Sporichthya polymorpha DSM 43042: one gene and its partner. The protein of the gene in region 1 interacts with the protein of each later gene in a pairwise test. Links are inferred from orthologs where the notes say so. Each region holds a gene or a part of one and is shown in the gene's direction. Other genes may lie near its edges.

The links. Proteins that work in one complex are often made in the same cells at the same time.
Region 2: the proteins of rplA (region 1) and thrS interact in binary tests that used the Escherichia coli proteins (3 or more experiments, as listed by UniProt). The link is inferred for Sporichthya polymorpha DSM 43042 from one-to-one orthologs.

The regions. Positions count from the first base shown.
Region 1 is NZ_KB913029.1:2,922,100-2,929,095, forward strand. Bases 1,753-4,561 are described here. They hold rplA (50S ribosomal protein L1), read left to right. Parts: upstream 1,753-2,700; coding sequence 2,701-3,423; downstream 3,424-4,561. Other genes in these bases: nusG (transcription termination/antitermination protein NusG), read left to right, coding at 1,753-2,119; rplK (50S ribosomal protein L11), read left to right, coding at 2,171-2,602; SPOPO_RS0114300 (SCO4651 family lipoprotein), read left to right, coding at 3,575-4,561. In the rest of the region: SPOPO_RS0114270 (pyridoxal phosphate-dependent aminotransferase), read right to left, coding at 1-677; preprotein translocase subunit SecE, read left to right, coding at 1,010-1,264; more of nusG, read left to right, coding at 1,295-1,752; more of SPOPO_RS0114300, read left to right, coding at 4,562-4,663; rplJ (50S ribosomal protein L10), read left to right, coding at 4,939-5,592; rplL (50S ribosomal protein L7/L12), read left to right, coding at 5,636-6,025; SPOPO_RS0114315 (ABC transporter ATP-binding protein), read left to right, coding at 6,110-6,996. UniProt on the Escherichia coli protein: One of the primary rRNA binding proteins, it binds very close to the 3'-end of the 23S rRNA. Forms part of the L1 stalk. It is often not seen in high-resolution crystal structures, but can be seen in cryo_EM and 3D reconstruction models.
Region 2 is NZ_KB913029.1:4,199,346-4,206,429, forward strand. Bases 2,006-4,902 are described here. They hold thrS (threonine--tRNA ligase), read left to right. Parts: upstream 2,006-2,421; coding sequence 2,422-4,383; downstream 4,384-4,902. Other genes in these bases: SPOPO_RS0120475 (response regulator), read left to right, coding at 2,006-2,335; SPOPO_RS0120485 (HIT family protein), read left to right, coding at 4,383-4,902. Also shown: SPOPO_RS30785 (PP2C family protein-serine/threonine phosphatase), read left to right, coding at 1-305; SPOPO_RS30790 (sensor histidine kinase), read left to right, coding at 302-1,897; more of SPOPO_RS0120475, read left to right, coding at 1,901-2,005; more of SPOPO_RS0120485, read left to right, coding at 4,903-4,967; SPOPO_RS30795 (wax ester/triacylglycerol synthase family O-acyltransferase), read left to right, coding at 5,070-6,446; SPOPO_RS0120495 (elongation factor G-like protein EF-G2), read right to left, coding at 6,565-7,084. UniProt on the Escherichia coli protein: Catalyzes the attachment of threonine to tRNA(Thr) in a two-step reaction: L-threonine is first activated by ATP to form Thr-AMP and then transferred to the acceptor end of tRNA(Thr). The rate-limiting step is amino acid activation in the presence of tRNA.

The DNA.
Region 1 (6,996 bases):
ATCGAGGAGAACTTCGCGTCGCCGTAGATCAGGTGCTCGTAGATCTCGTCGGTGACGACCCACATGCCGTGCTCGAGGGCCCAGCGGCCGATCTCGCGGACCTGCTCGGGGCTGTACACGGCGCCGGTCGGGTTCGACGGCGAGCAGAACAGCAGCACCTTCGAGCGCGACGTGCGCGCGGCCTCGAGCTGGTCGACCGTCACCAGGTAGTTCTGGGTCTCGTCGGCCACGATCTCGACCGGCAGGCCGCCGGCCAGGCGAATGGCCTCGGGGTACGTGGTCCAGAACGGGGCCGGGAGCAGCACCTCGTCGCCCGGGTCGAGCAGGGTCGCGAACGCGGCGTAGACCGCCTGCTTGCCGCCGTTCGTCACCAGGACCTGCGACGCGGAGACCGAGTACCCGGAGTCACGCAGCGTCTTGGCCGCGATCGCCTCCTTGAGCTCGGGCAGGCCGCCCGCGGGGCTGTACTTGTGATTACGCGGGTCGGAGCACGCGGCGACGGCCGCCTCGACGATGGAAGCCGGCGTCGGGAAGTCCGGCTCGCCCGCGCCGAAGCCGATCACGGGCCGCCCGGCCGCCTGCAGGGCCTTGGCCTTGGCGTCCACGGCGAGGGTCGCGGACTCGGTGATCCCGGAAATTCGCGCACTGATCCGGGGGAAGGAAGGGGTCGCGGTCATGGGTTCATCGTTCCACCTCGGCGGGACTCCATGACGCCCGGAGTGCCATGGGATCGGCCACGGTTCGAGCGCGGGACGCGCCTCGGTTCGACGCCGGTCCGGGATGCCCCTTAGACTCGCCCCTCGGTGAGCGCACCGTTGCCTTGGCACGCCCGCGTACGGCTCGCGCACCGCTTAGGGTCGTAGCTCAATTGGTAGAGTTCCGGTCTCCAAAACCGGCGGTTGGGGGTTCGAGTCCCTCCGGCCCTGCGCAACGAAAACCGGCGCCCCGCACGGGGCGTCGGACAACCTCCGCACCGCGGGGGCCGGGTTGAGGATCCAGGTGAGGACGAGTGACGGAGACCGCTGAGGCGACGCCTGAGCGCCCGGCATCCGACGGTGGCCGCGGGGGGCTCAAGCGCCTGCCGGCCCGCACCGGCCTCTACTACCGCCAGGTGGTCGCGGAGCTGCGCAAGGTCATCTGGCCCACGCGCAAGGAGCTGATCACCTACACCGCGGTGGTCATGGTGTTCGTGACGATCATGATCGCGTACGTCTCCGTGCTGGACCTGGGCTTCAGCAAGGCAGTGCTCAAGATCTTCGGGTAGGCCCCCTGCCCGACCTGCTCCACCGCTGACATCTCGAAAGGCTCTCCTGTGTCCGACTCGCCCCACAGCTTCGACGACGCCTCCGTCGCGGAGGACGCCGCCGACGTTCCGGCGTCGGCCGACGTCGAGGGAGCTGAGGCGGTCGAGGAGACGGCCGCTCCCGAGACCGCCCCCGAGACCGCCGCCCCCGAGGTTGCCGCCCCCGAGGTGGCCTTCGAGAGCGCCGAGGCGCCCGCCGAGGGCCCGAAGGAGGACGAGGAGGAGCTCGACCCGGTCGAGGAGTTCCGCCGCGCGCTCTACGCCGCCCCCGGTGACTGGTACGTCGTGCACTCCTACGCGGGCTACGAGAACCGTGTGAAGGCGAACCTCGAGAACCGCACGGCCAGCCTCAACATGGAGGACTACATCTTCCAGATCGAGGTGCCGCAGGAAGAGGTCGTCGAGATCAAGAACGGCCAGCGCAAGAACGTCCGGCGGAACAAGTTCCCCGGGTACGTGCTGGTCCGGATGGACCTCACCGACGAGTCCTGGTCCGCCGTCCGGCACACCCCGGGCGTCACCGGCTTCGTGGGCCACACGCACGAGCCGTCGCCGCTCACCCTCGACGAGGTCATGAAGATCCTCGCCCCGGAGCCGGCGAAGGCCGCGGGCACCAAGGGCACCGCCGCGACCAAGATCCAGGTGCTCGACTTCGACATCGGCGACTCGGTCACCGTCATCGACGGCCCGTTCGCCACCCTGCAGGCCACGATCCACGAGATCAACGCCGAGGCCCAGAAGGTCAAGGGTCTGGTGGAGATCTTCGGCCGGGAGACCCCGGTCGAACTGTCGTTCAGCCAGATCCAGAAGAATTAACACAGTCGGGGGGCTCCGCCCCCCGACGACCCCCCAGAAGAAGAGAAGCAAATGCCTCCCAAGAAGAAGCTCTCGGCGATCATCAAGCTCCAGATCAAGGCCGGAGCTGCGACGCCGGCGCCGCCGGTCGGCCCCGCGCTGGGTCAGCACGGCGTGAACATCATGGAGTTCTGCAAGGCCTACAACGCGGCCACGGAGAACCAGCGGGGCGACATCGTCCCCGTCGAGATCTCGGTCTACGAGGACCGCTCGTTCACGTTCATCACGAAGACCCCGCCGGCCGCGCGCCTGATCCTCAAGGCCGCCGGGATCGAGAAGGGCTCCGGCGAGCCCCACAAGACCAAGGTCGCCAAGCTCACCCGTGACCAGGTCCGCAGCATCGCCGAGACGAAGATGCCCGACCTGAACGCGAACGACATCGACGCCGCCGAGAAGATCATCGCCGGCACCGCCCGCTCCATGGGCATCACCGTCGAGGCCTGAGCGGCACCCGAGCAGGACCTGCACCACCGCAGCACACCGATCCACGTGGGAGGGCCGCTGCAGCCCGTCCGTACCACGCCTTTTTCCCAGGAGAAGTCATGAAGCGCAGCAAGGCCTACAACAACGCCGCCCCGAAGGTGGACAAGGACAAGCTCTACGCCCCGCTGGACGCCGCGCGGCTGGCGAAGGAGACCTCCACCACCAAGTTCGACTCGACCGTCGAGGTCGCGTTCCGCCTGGGCGTCGACCCCCGCAAGGCCGACCAGATGGTCCGCGGCACCGTGAACCTGCCGCACGGCACCGGCAAGACCGCCCGCGTCCTGGTCCTCGCCAACGGCGACAAGGCCGCCGAGGCCACCGCCGCCGGCGCCGACTACGTCGGTTCGGACGACATGATCGACCAGATCAGCAAGGGCTGGCTGGACTTCGACGCCGTCGTCGCCACCCCGGACCTGATGGGCAAGGTCGGCCGCCTCGGTCGCGTGCTCGGCCCGCGTGGCCTGATGCCGAACCCAAAGACCGGCACGGTCACGATGGACGTCGCCAAGGCCGTCAACGACATCAAGGGCGGCAAGATCGAGTTCCGCGTCGACAAGCACGCGAACCTGCACTTCATCATCGGCAAGACCTCGTTCTCCGACGTCGCGCTGGTCGAGAACTACGCCGCCGCCCTGGACGAGGTGCTCCGGCTCAAGCCGTCCGCCGCCAAGGGCCGCTACCTGCGCAAGGCGGTCTTCTCCACGACGATGGGCCCGGCCATCCCGGTCGACCCGAACAAGGTTCGCAACCTCACGGAGGAGACGGTCGAGGAGACCGTCTGACCTGCTCGCCAGGGGTTTGACCAGGGACTTTGCCCCCTGAATCCCGAAGCGCGATCACGATTTGGCCCGGTGCGGAACGCCGCACCGGGCCTTCTCGTCTCAGCAGAGCAGGCACACTGGGCCTGCGTCCGACCTGGGAGATGACCGAAACGTGAGTGCGCGCCGTACCCACCGCTTCCGCGCCGCCGCCGTGTCCACGGTGGCCGTCCTCGCCGTCGCCGGCCTGGCCGGCTGCAACGGCTCCGACAGCGCCACCGACCGAGCCGCTGCTGAGCTCGAGTCGATGACGCCGGTGCCCGCGATCCAGAAGGTCGCGGACGCCGCGGCCAGGGACAGCGCCGCCTACACCTTCGAGGTCACCGGCTCCGGGGTCTCGGTGAAGGGCTCCGGCGCGTACCGCGGCGGCGATCAGCCCGCCGCGCGGATGGTCTTCGACTCGATGAAGATGATGGGCATCTCGGTCCCGGCCGGCACCGAGTTCCGCCTGGTCGACGACGTGATGTACCTCAAGGTCACCAAGGGCGGCCTGATCCCGGGCCTCGGGACCGGCGCGGACGGAGAACCCGGCTGGATCTCGCTCCCGCTGGACGAGGCGAAGTCCGAGGGCGCGGACATCGCCGGCATCGACCCGACGATGGCGAACCCGGTCGAGCAGCTGGAGAAGATGCTCGACACCGACGACGTCACCAAGGTCGGCACCGAGACCGTCGACGGCGTCAAGACCACGCACTACCGGGCGAAGATCGCGCCCGAGGGCACCGGCACGGTGACCGAGAAGAAGTCCTCGACGCACTCGAACGAGCTCAGCCGCCAGCTGGAGGAGCAGCTCGAGAACAGCATCCGCGAGTCCATGGGCCTGTCCGAGCCCGTCACCGTGGACGCCTGGGTCGACGGCGACTACCGCGCCCGCAAGCTCGCGGTGACCCTGCCGATGTTCGGCGAGGTCAAGATGACGATGAAGTTCACCGACTTCGGCTCCGACGTGAAGGTCGACGTCCCGGCCGACGCGAAGAAGTTCGACGCCGAGGCCCTGCTCTCCGACGCGCTCGGCGGCGAGCTGGGCGACGCCTTCGGGGAGGACTTCTCGAAGCAGTTCGGCGAGGACTTCAACTCTCAGCTCTCCGAGCAGCTGGAGCGCTCGCTCGGCGAGAACTTCTCCTCGGACCTGTCCGAGCAGTTCGCCGAGCAGCTGCGCCGGCACCTGGAGCGGACCGACGCCGGCACCGGCCGCGCGAGCTGAACCCGACCTGACGGGACCGGGCCGCGGGGCCGTTTTGACCCCCGGCCGTCGGAGTCCGTACTCTGGCGGCAGCCAAAGACCGCAGGTTGTCACTTCGGTGACCGAAGGCCCCGTACTCCGGGCGGCCCGCGCAGGTGACGCCAGGTGATTCCACCTGGATGGGTGGAGGGTTCGCCTTCCTGCCCGTGGGACTTCCGCGCCCCGGCCTGCGCCGGGGCGTTTCGTGTGTCCGGGCCCGGAACCGACCTGCGGTCGCACCCGAAGGAAGGAGGGCCATGGCCCGGCCCGACAAGGCAGCCGCAGTGGCGGAGCTGACGGACGCGTTCCGCAACTCCAACGCGGCGGTGCTGACCGAGTACCGCGGTCTCACCGTGGCACAGCTCAAGGCTCTGCGGCGCAGCCTCTCCGGCAACGCCGAGTACCACGTCGTCAAGAACACCCTGACGAAGATCGCGGCCAAGGAGGCCGGGGTCGACGCGTTCGAGTCCCTCCTCGCCGGTCCGTCCGCGATCGCGTTCGTCAACGGCGACGCGGTCGAGGTCGCGAAGGGTCTGCGGGACTTCGCCAAGGCGAACCCGCTCCTGGTGATCAAGGGCGGCGTCCTGGACGGCAAGGCGCTGTCCGCGGCGGACGTCACCAAGCTCGCGGACCTCGAGTCCCGCGAGGTCCTGCTCGCCAAGCTCGCCGGCGCGATGGTCGCCTCGCTGTCCCAGGCCGCGGCCCTGTTCCAGGCGCCGCTGTCGAAGACCGCGCGGACCGTCGAGGCCCTGCGTGCGCAGGTCGAGGCGACCGGTGGCGCTGCCGCCGCCGCTCCGGCCACCGAAGAACCCGCTGTCGAGGCGTCGGCCGAGGCCGTTGCCGAGAGCCCGGTCGCGGCGGAAGACCCCGTCGCAGAGACCTCCGAGCCCGAGGCACCCGCCGAGAGCTGAACCCCCGAAGCCCACGCTCGACCGAATGGAAGGACCGCCGATCATGGCGAAGCTCAGCACCGACGAACTGCTCGACGCGTTCAAGGAGATGACGCTGATCGAGCTCTCTGAGTTCGTGAAGCAGTTCGAGGAGACCTTCGGCGTCACCGCCGCCGCTCCGGTGGCCGTGGCCGCCGCGGCGCCGGCCGGTGGTGGCGGCGACGCCGCGGCCGCGGAGGAGCAGGACGAGTTCGACGTCGTCCTCGAGTCCGCCGGCGACAAGAAGATCCAGGTCATCAAGGAGGTGCGCGCGCTCACGAACCTCGGCCTCAAGGAGGCCAAGGACCTCGTCGACGGCACCCCCTCCAAGGTCCTGGAGAAGGTCAACAAGGAGACCGCGGAGAAGGCCAAGGCTGCCCTCGAGGGCGCCGGCGCCAGCATCTCCCTCAAGTAGTTCTCCAGCACCACCAGCTTCACCGCACGGGCGGTCGCCGATCTCGGCGGCCGCCCGTCGGCGTTCCCCTTACACTTCGCCGCCATGGGCGTCGAGATCGACATCCGCGGGCTCACCAAGAGCTTCGGGCGGCAGGTGATCTGGCGCGACGTGACGCTCACGCTGCCGGCGGGGGAGATCTCGGTCCTGCTCGGCCCGTCCGGGACCGGCAAGTCGGTGCTGCTCAAGACCCTGGTCGGGCTGCTGCGGCCGGACGCCGGCTCGATCGTGATCGAGGGCCGGGACATCTGCCGGCTCAAGGAGCGCGACCTCTACGAGGTCCGCAAGCTGTTCGGCGTGCTGTTTCAGGACGGCGCGCTGTTCGGCTCGATGAACCTCTACGACAACGTCGCGTTCCCGCTGCGGGAGCACACCCGCAAGTCCGAGTCCGAGATCCGGGCCGTCGTGCGCGAGAAGATGGACCTGGTCGGTCTGGTGGGGGCCGAGGACAAGCTGCCGGGGGAGCTCTCCGGCGGGATGCGCAAACGGGCCGGTCTGGCCCGGGCGCTGGTGCTGGACCCGAAGATCATTCTGTTCGACGAGCCGGACTCCGGCCTCGACCCGGTCCGCACGGCGTTCCTCAACCAGCTCATCGTCGACCTGAATCAGCGGATCGGCGCGACGATCCTCATCGTCACCCACGACATCAACACCGCTCGGACCGTCCCGGACAACATCGGTCTGCTCTACCACCGCCACCTGGCGATGTTCGGGCCGCGGGAGATGCTGCTCAGCTCCACCGAGCCGGTCGTGCGGCAGTTCCTGAACGCCCAGCGGGTGGGTCCGATCGGCATGTCGGAGGAGAAGGACGCCGACGAACTGGCCGCCGAACGTGATACCGAACTCCCTCCGCTGCCCCCGATCCCGCTCCAGATGATGCCGAGCGACGGCGTCCCGCGGGCCCGGCAGCGTCCACCCGGGCAGTGGTGTGC
Region 2 (7,084 bases), 1.3 Mb from region 1 along the record:
TCGGCGTCCTCGAGGGCGAGCACTGGACGCCCGGCGATCTCGCGCTCGACCCCGGCTGGCGGCTGATGCTCTTCACCGACGGTCTCATCGAGGGCCTGACCGGCTCCGACGGCGAACGCCTCGGCGTCGAGGGCCTGAAGACGCTCCTCGCCGACGCCCGCGCGGGGGAGCGCCCGCCCGCCGAGTGGCTCACCGCCCTGCTCGACCGCGTCCGCGAGTTGAACCGGGGAGCGCTCGCCGACGACCTGGCCGTGCTCGTGCTGTCGGAGTGCGCGGACGACGGCGCGCCCCAGGGGGCTCCGTGATCCCCCGCCGGCTCCGGCCGCGCACGCTGCGGGCCGGGCTCCGGATCGTCCTGCTGTCCCTGCTCCTGCTGCTCCTCGCCGGCGCGGCGGTCGTCGCCGGGGAGCTGACCCGGGTGGACGACGACGTCGACACCCTGGTCGACGAGATTTCACCCGCTCGCATCAGCGCCGAGTCCCTCGCGGCGGCGTACCTGGACCAGGAGACCGGGATCCGCGGGTTCGTGCTCTCGGGCGAGAACTCCGCGCTGCGGCCGTACGCCGAAGGCCGACGGACGGCCGCCACGGACGACGCCGAGATCCGTCGCCTGCTCGGCGACCGGCCGCAGGTGATCGCCGCGCTCGACGCGATTCAGCAGGCGGGCGACCGGTGGCGGACCGAGTACGCGGATCCGGCGGTCACCGCCGTCCGGAGCGACCGTCCCGGGCAGCGTCCCGACGAGGACGTCGGACAGGCGCGCTTCGACGACATCCGCGGGCAGTTCGACGCGCTGAACGCCTCGCTCAGCGCCGAGCGTGCCCTCGCCCGCGACCGCGTGACCGACGAGATGAACCGGCTGCGGGTCTTCGGCCTGCTGGCCCTGGGGGCGGCAGTGCTCGCCGGGTTCGCCGTGTGGCTCGCGCTGCGCCGGCTCGTGCTCACCCCGCTCGACCGTCTCGGGGCCGAGACCCGCGTGGTGGCTCGCGGCGAGTTCGGCCGGCCGGTCAGCGTCAGCGGTCCGGCGGAGATCCGTCGGCTCGGGACCGACGTCGAGGACATGCGGCGCCAACTCGCCGAGGCCCTCGCCGAGGCGCGCCGCGCGGAGGACGAGGTCCGCGCCCAGGCCGAGGTGCTCTCGCTGCAGACCGACGACCTCCGGCGCTCGAACGAGGAGCTCGAGCAGTTCGCCTACGTCGCTTCGCACGACCTGCAGGAGCCGCTGCGCAAGGTGGCGAGTTTCTGTCAGATGCTGCAAAGGCGGTACCAGGGGCAGCTCGACGAACGCGCCGACCAGTACATCGAGTTCGCGGTCGACGGCGCGAAGCGCATGCAGCAGCTGATCAACGACCTGCTCGCCTTCTCCCGTGTCGGGCGGTTCACCGACGCCATGGTCCCGGTCGACACCGCCGAGGTCGCTCGGCGCGCGGCGGACGCCCTCGACCAGACCCGCGAGGAGGCCGGCGCCGAGATCGAGATCGGAGACCTGCCGACCGTCCCCGGCGACGAGGCGCTGCTGACCCAGGTGTTCCAGAACCTGATCGGCAACGCGATCAAGTTCCGCTCGCCCGAGCGGCCGGCCCGGATCCGGGTCAGCGCCGAGCCCGAGGGGGAGTTCTGGCACTTCCGGTGCGAGGACAACGGGATCGGGATCGACCCCCAGTACGCCGATCGGATCTTCGTGATCTTCCAGCGGCTGCACAGCAAGGATCAGTACACCGGGACCGGCATCGGCCTGTCCTTGTGCAAGAAGATCGTCGAGTACCACGGTGGGCGGATCTGGCTGGACACCGAGCGCAACGGTGCCCCGGGCAGCGTCGTGCACTGGACCCTGCCGGTGGAGCCGGCGCCCGTCAGCACGGCGGCTGCGATCGCAGCCGCCAACGGAGAGGTGTGAGTGATGGTGGCCGACCTGATCGAGGTCCTGCTCGTCGAGGACGATCCCGGTGACGTGCTGATGACCCGCGAGGCCTTCGCCGACAACAAGGTGAAGAACAACCTCAACGTGGTCACCGACGGCGTGGAGGCCCTGGCCTTCCTCCGCCGGGAGGGCAAGTACGCCGACGCCCCGTACCCCGACCTGATCCTGCTCGACCTCAACCTGCCGAAGAAGGACGGGCGGGAGGTCCTCGCCGAGATCAAGGCCGACGAGAAACTCGCGCACATCCCGGTGGTCGTCCTCACCACCTCGGGCGCGAACGAGGACATCCTCTCGAGCTACCGGCTCCACGCGAACGCGTACGTGACCAAACCGGTCGACTTCGAGCAGTTCATCCGCGTCGTCCGGCAGATCGACGACTTCTTCGTGGGCGTGGTGAAACTGCCTCGGCCGTGACGGTCCCCGCTGGATAGCATCGGTGGCCGCCCGCGGCCGTCGTGGGCGCATTGAGATCCGTACTCATCAACAGGTCAGGAGTTCCCGTGTCCGAGGTCAGCATCACCGTTGCCGGAGCGCAGCGATCGGTGCCGGCCGGGACGACGGCCGCCGACCTGTTCGCCGAGGACCGGGCGGTCATCGCGGCGAAGGTGAACGGCGTCGCGCGGGACCTCACCCACGTCGTCGACGCCGGGGACGAGGTCGAGGAGATCCGCAACGACTCCCCGGAGGGTCTCGCGATCGTCCGGCACTCGTGCGCGCACGTCCTCGCCCAGGCGGTCCAGGAGCTGTTCCCCGAGGCGAAGCTCGGCATCGGTCCGCCGATCGAGAATGGGTTCTACTACGACTTCGACGTCAAGAACCCCTTCACCCCGGAGGACCTCAAGCGCCTCGAGAAGCGCATGCAGGAGTTGGTGAAGGAGCGTCAGACCTTCGGTCGACGCGAGGTTTCCGACGACGACGCGCGCGCGGAGCTGGCCAACGAGCCGTACAAGCTGGAGCTGATCGGCCTCAAGGGCAGCGGCGGCGAGGCGGCCGAGGGCGCGAACGTCGAGGTCGGCGCCGGCCAGCTCACCATCTACGACAACCACCGCAAGGACGGCTCGCTGGCGTGGAAGGACCTCTGCCGGGGTCCGCACGTCCCGACCACCGGGCACATCCCGGCGTTCAAGCTGATGCGCAGCGCCGCCGCGTACTGGCGGGGGAGTGAGAAGAACCCGCAGCTGCAACGCGTCTACGGCACCGCGTGGGACACCCGCGAGGCGCTGAAGGACTACCAGACCCGGCTCGAGGAGGCCGCCAAGCGCGACCACCGCAAGCTCGGCGCCGAGCTCGACCTGTTCTCGTTCCCGGACGAGGTGGGCTCAGGCCTCGCGGTCTTCCATCCGAAGGGCGGCGTGATCCGCCGCGTGATGGAGGACTACTCGCGGCAGCGGCACGTCGAGGCGGGCTACGAGTTCGTCAACACCCCGCACATCACCAAGGGGCATCTGTTCGAGGTCTCGGGGCACCTCGACTGGTACGCCGAGGGCATGTTCGCGCCGATGGAGATGGACGGCGCGGACTACTACCTCAAACCGATGAACTGCCCGTTCCACAACCTGATCTTCCGCAGCCGCGGGCGCTCGTACCGCGAGCTGCCGCTGCGGCTGTTCGAGTTCGGCACCGTGTACCGGAACGAGAAGTCCGGCGTCGTGCACGGCCTGACCCGCGCGCGTGGCTTCACCCAGGACGACGCGCACATCTACTGCACCCGCGAGCAGATGCGGGACGAGCTGATCCTGACCCTGCGCTTCGTGCTCGACCTCCTGCGCGACTACGGCCTCGACGACTTCTACCTCGAGCTCTCGACCAAGGACCCGGTGAAGTTCGTCGGCACCGACGAGGACTGGGAGGAGGCGACCGAGGTCCTGCGCGAGGTCGCGCTCTCCGAGGGTCTCGAACTCGTGATGGACCCGGGCGGCGCGGCGTTCTACGGCCCGAAGATCTCCGTCCAGGCCAAGGACGCGATCGGCCGCACCTGGCAGATGTCCACCATCCAGCTCGACTTCAACCTGCCCGAGCGGTTCGAGCTCGAGTTCCAGGCCGGCGACGGCACCCGCCAGCGTCCGGTGATGATCCACCGCGCGCTGTTCGGTTCGATCGAGCGCTTCTTCGGCGTCCTCGTCGAGCACTACGCGGGCGCGTTCCCCCCCTGGCTCGCGCCGGTCCAGGTCGTCGGCATCCCGATCGGTGACGCGCACGTCCCGCACCTGCGCGAGGTCGTCGCGCAGCTGCGGGCCCAGGGGATCCGCGCCGAGGTCGACGAGGCCGACGACCGGATGCAGAAGAAGATCCGCAACGCGCAGAAGCAGAAGATCCCGTTCATGCTCCTGGCCGGCGACGAGGACGTCGAGGCGGGTGCGGTCTCGTTCCGCTACCGCAACGGCGAGCAGAAGAACACCGTCCCGGTGGCCGACGCGGTCGCCGAGATCGTCGCCGCGGTCCGCGACCGTATTCAGGTCTGATGGGGGGTCAGGAACAGTGCGGGCCAGCGCCGGAGGAACAGGACGGCGTCGGCATCGACGACTCGTTCGCGCGCCTGTGGACCCCGCACCGGATGGCCTACATCAAGGGCGAGAACCGGGCGGACGGCACCGAGTCCGCGGGTTGCCCGTTCTGCCGGATTCCGACCCTCGGGGACGCCGAGGGCCTGATCCTGCGGCGGGGGAAGTCGGCGTACGTCGTCCTCAACCTGTACCCGTACAACCCGGGCCACCTGATGGTCGTCCCGGTCCGGCACGTGGCGGATTACGCGGACCTGACCGCCGAGGAGTCCGCCGAGGTCGCCGAGCTGACGCGGCAGGCCCTGGTCGCGCTGCGGACGGCCACGGGGGCGCACGGCTTCAACGTCGGCATGAACCTCGGCACGGTGGCGGGCGCGGGCATCGCGGCGCATCTCCACCAGCACGTGGTCCCGCGCTGGGGCGGCGACACGAACTTCATGCCGGTCGTCGGGCACACCAAGGTGCTGCCGCAGCTCCTCGGCGAGACGCGGACTGTGCTCACCGAGGCCTGGCCGACCGACGACACCACGTCCTGGGGCGTCTGACCCGTCCGGGTGAGATCCGGCCGACGTTCATGCGGCCGTTACGGCGCCGTCACGGCGCGGTCCTAGGCTGACGCCGACGACGACGGAAGGGGGAAAGCCGCCGTGGCCGCCTGGACACTGAGTCCGCTCGACATCTCGTTCCTGAGCCTGGAGTCGCCCGCGACGCCGATGACCATCGGCGCCGTCGCCGTGCTGGACGCCGCCGACGCCGATTCGGCCGCCCTCCTTGCGCTGCTGCGGGAGCGGGCCGAGATCATCCCGCGCCTGCGCCGCCGGCTGCGCTCGGAGCTGTTCCCGGTGGTCGGCGCCAGCTGGGTCGAGGACCCGGAGTTCCGCGTCGAGCACCACGTCCGGCTGCACCACGCGGTGGGGACGGGCGAGCCCGCGGAACTCAACGCCTGGGTCGCGCGCACGATGGCCACGCAGCTGGACCGCAACCGCCCGCTGTGGGAGATCCACCTCCTCGACGGCCTCGCCGGGGGACGCGCCGGGCTGCTGTTCAAGGTCCACCATGCGTTCCTCGACGGCCTCGGGACCGGCGGGCTGGCCTACGCGCTCTCCGACGGCGGCTCGCCGGACCACGTCCCGGCCCCCGCGCCCGGCCCGGGCACGTCGCCGCGGCCCGGTCTGGACCCCCGGCGCCTGCTCGGTCCCCTGGCCGGGCTCGCCGACCCGCCCGCGCTGGCCCGCACCGCCGCCCGGGCGCTCTCGACCGCGACCGGCGTGATCACCCACATGACGACCGCCGGCCCGGGCTTCCCGTTCGACACCGTCGTCTCCCCGGCGCGCGCGTTCGCGACCACCTCCGTGGCGCTCGAGGACCTGCGAGGCCTGCGCGCGGTCGCACGGGGGAGCGTCAACGACATCGGGATCGGCGTCGTCGCCGGCGCGCTGCGGACCTGGCTGCAGAACCACCACTACCGACCCGACGACCTGCGCCTGCGCGCCCTCGTCCCCGTCGCCCGCGAGCGCGAGCCCGGCAGCGGATCGGGCAACTCGTTCTCGGCCTTCCTGCTCGAACTGCCCGTCCACGTCGACGATCCGGTGGAGCGCATCCGCGCCGTCTCCGAGGAGATGTGCCGGCACCGCGCGGTCGGTCCTGAGGGCGGCGCCGGTGCTCTGGCCGGTCTGACGAATCTGCTCCCGCCCGCCGCCGTCCGGCTCGGCGGCCCGACGGTCGCCCAGGCCGCGTCCAAGCTCTTCGACATGCTGATCACCACCGTGCCGGTCCCGCGCCCCCTGCGCCTCGGCGGCGTCCCGATCGTCGAGGTCTACCCCCTCGCCCCGCTCGGCCCGAACCAGCCGCTCGCGATCGGCTGCTCCAGCTACGCCGGTCGGATGCACGTCGGCTTCAGCGTCGACCCGATCGTCGTCCCGAACCCGGAGCAGCTCGCCGCCGCCGTCCCCGCCGAGCTCGCCGCCCTCCGCACCGTCGCCGGCCTCCGCGCCCCCGCCCCGCGAGTCCCCGCCCCGCGCTGACGCCCTCCATGTCGAAAAAGGGTGACACCCCCTACTGCGCAGTAACAAGAAAGGGTGACACCCCCTACTGCGCAGTAAGGGGTGTCACCCTTTCTTGACGTCGGTGCCGAAGCGGGTGCTACTCCGCGGCGCGGACCTTCTCCGCGATGTGGCTGGGCATCGGTTCGTGCCGGACGTACTTGCGGCTGAACGTGCCGGTGCCGTGGGAGAGGGAGCGGAGGTCGATGGCGTAGCGGCAGATCTCGATCTGCGGCACCTCGGCCAGGATCTTCGTCCGCCCGCTGGACCCGACCGGCTCGGAGCCGAGGACGCGGCCCCGGCGGGTCGAGAAGTCGCCCATGATCGCGCCGACGTAGTCGTCCGCGACGAGAACGGCGACCTCGTCCACCGGCTCGAGCAGGGTCACCTGCGCCTTCTCCGCGGCGTCCTTGAGCGCGAGCGCGCCCGCGGTCTGGAACGCCATGTCGGAGGAGTCGACGCTGTGGGCCTTGCCGTCGTGCAGCGTCACGCGGATGTCCTGCACGGGGTATCCGGCGATGACGCCGCGCTCCATCTGGGTGCGCACACCCTTCTCCACCGACGGGATGAACTGCCGGGGGACCGCGCCGCCGACGACCTTGTCGACGAACTCGAACCCC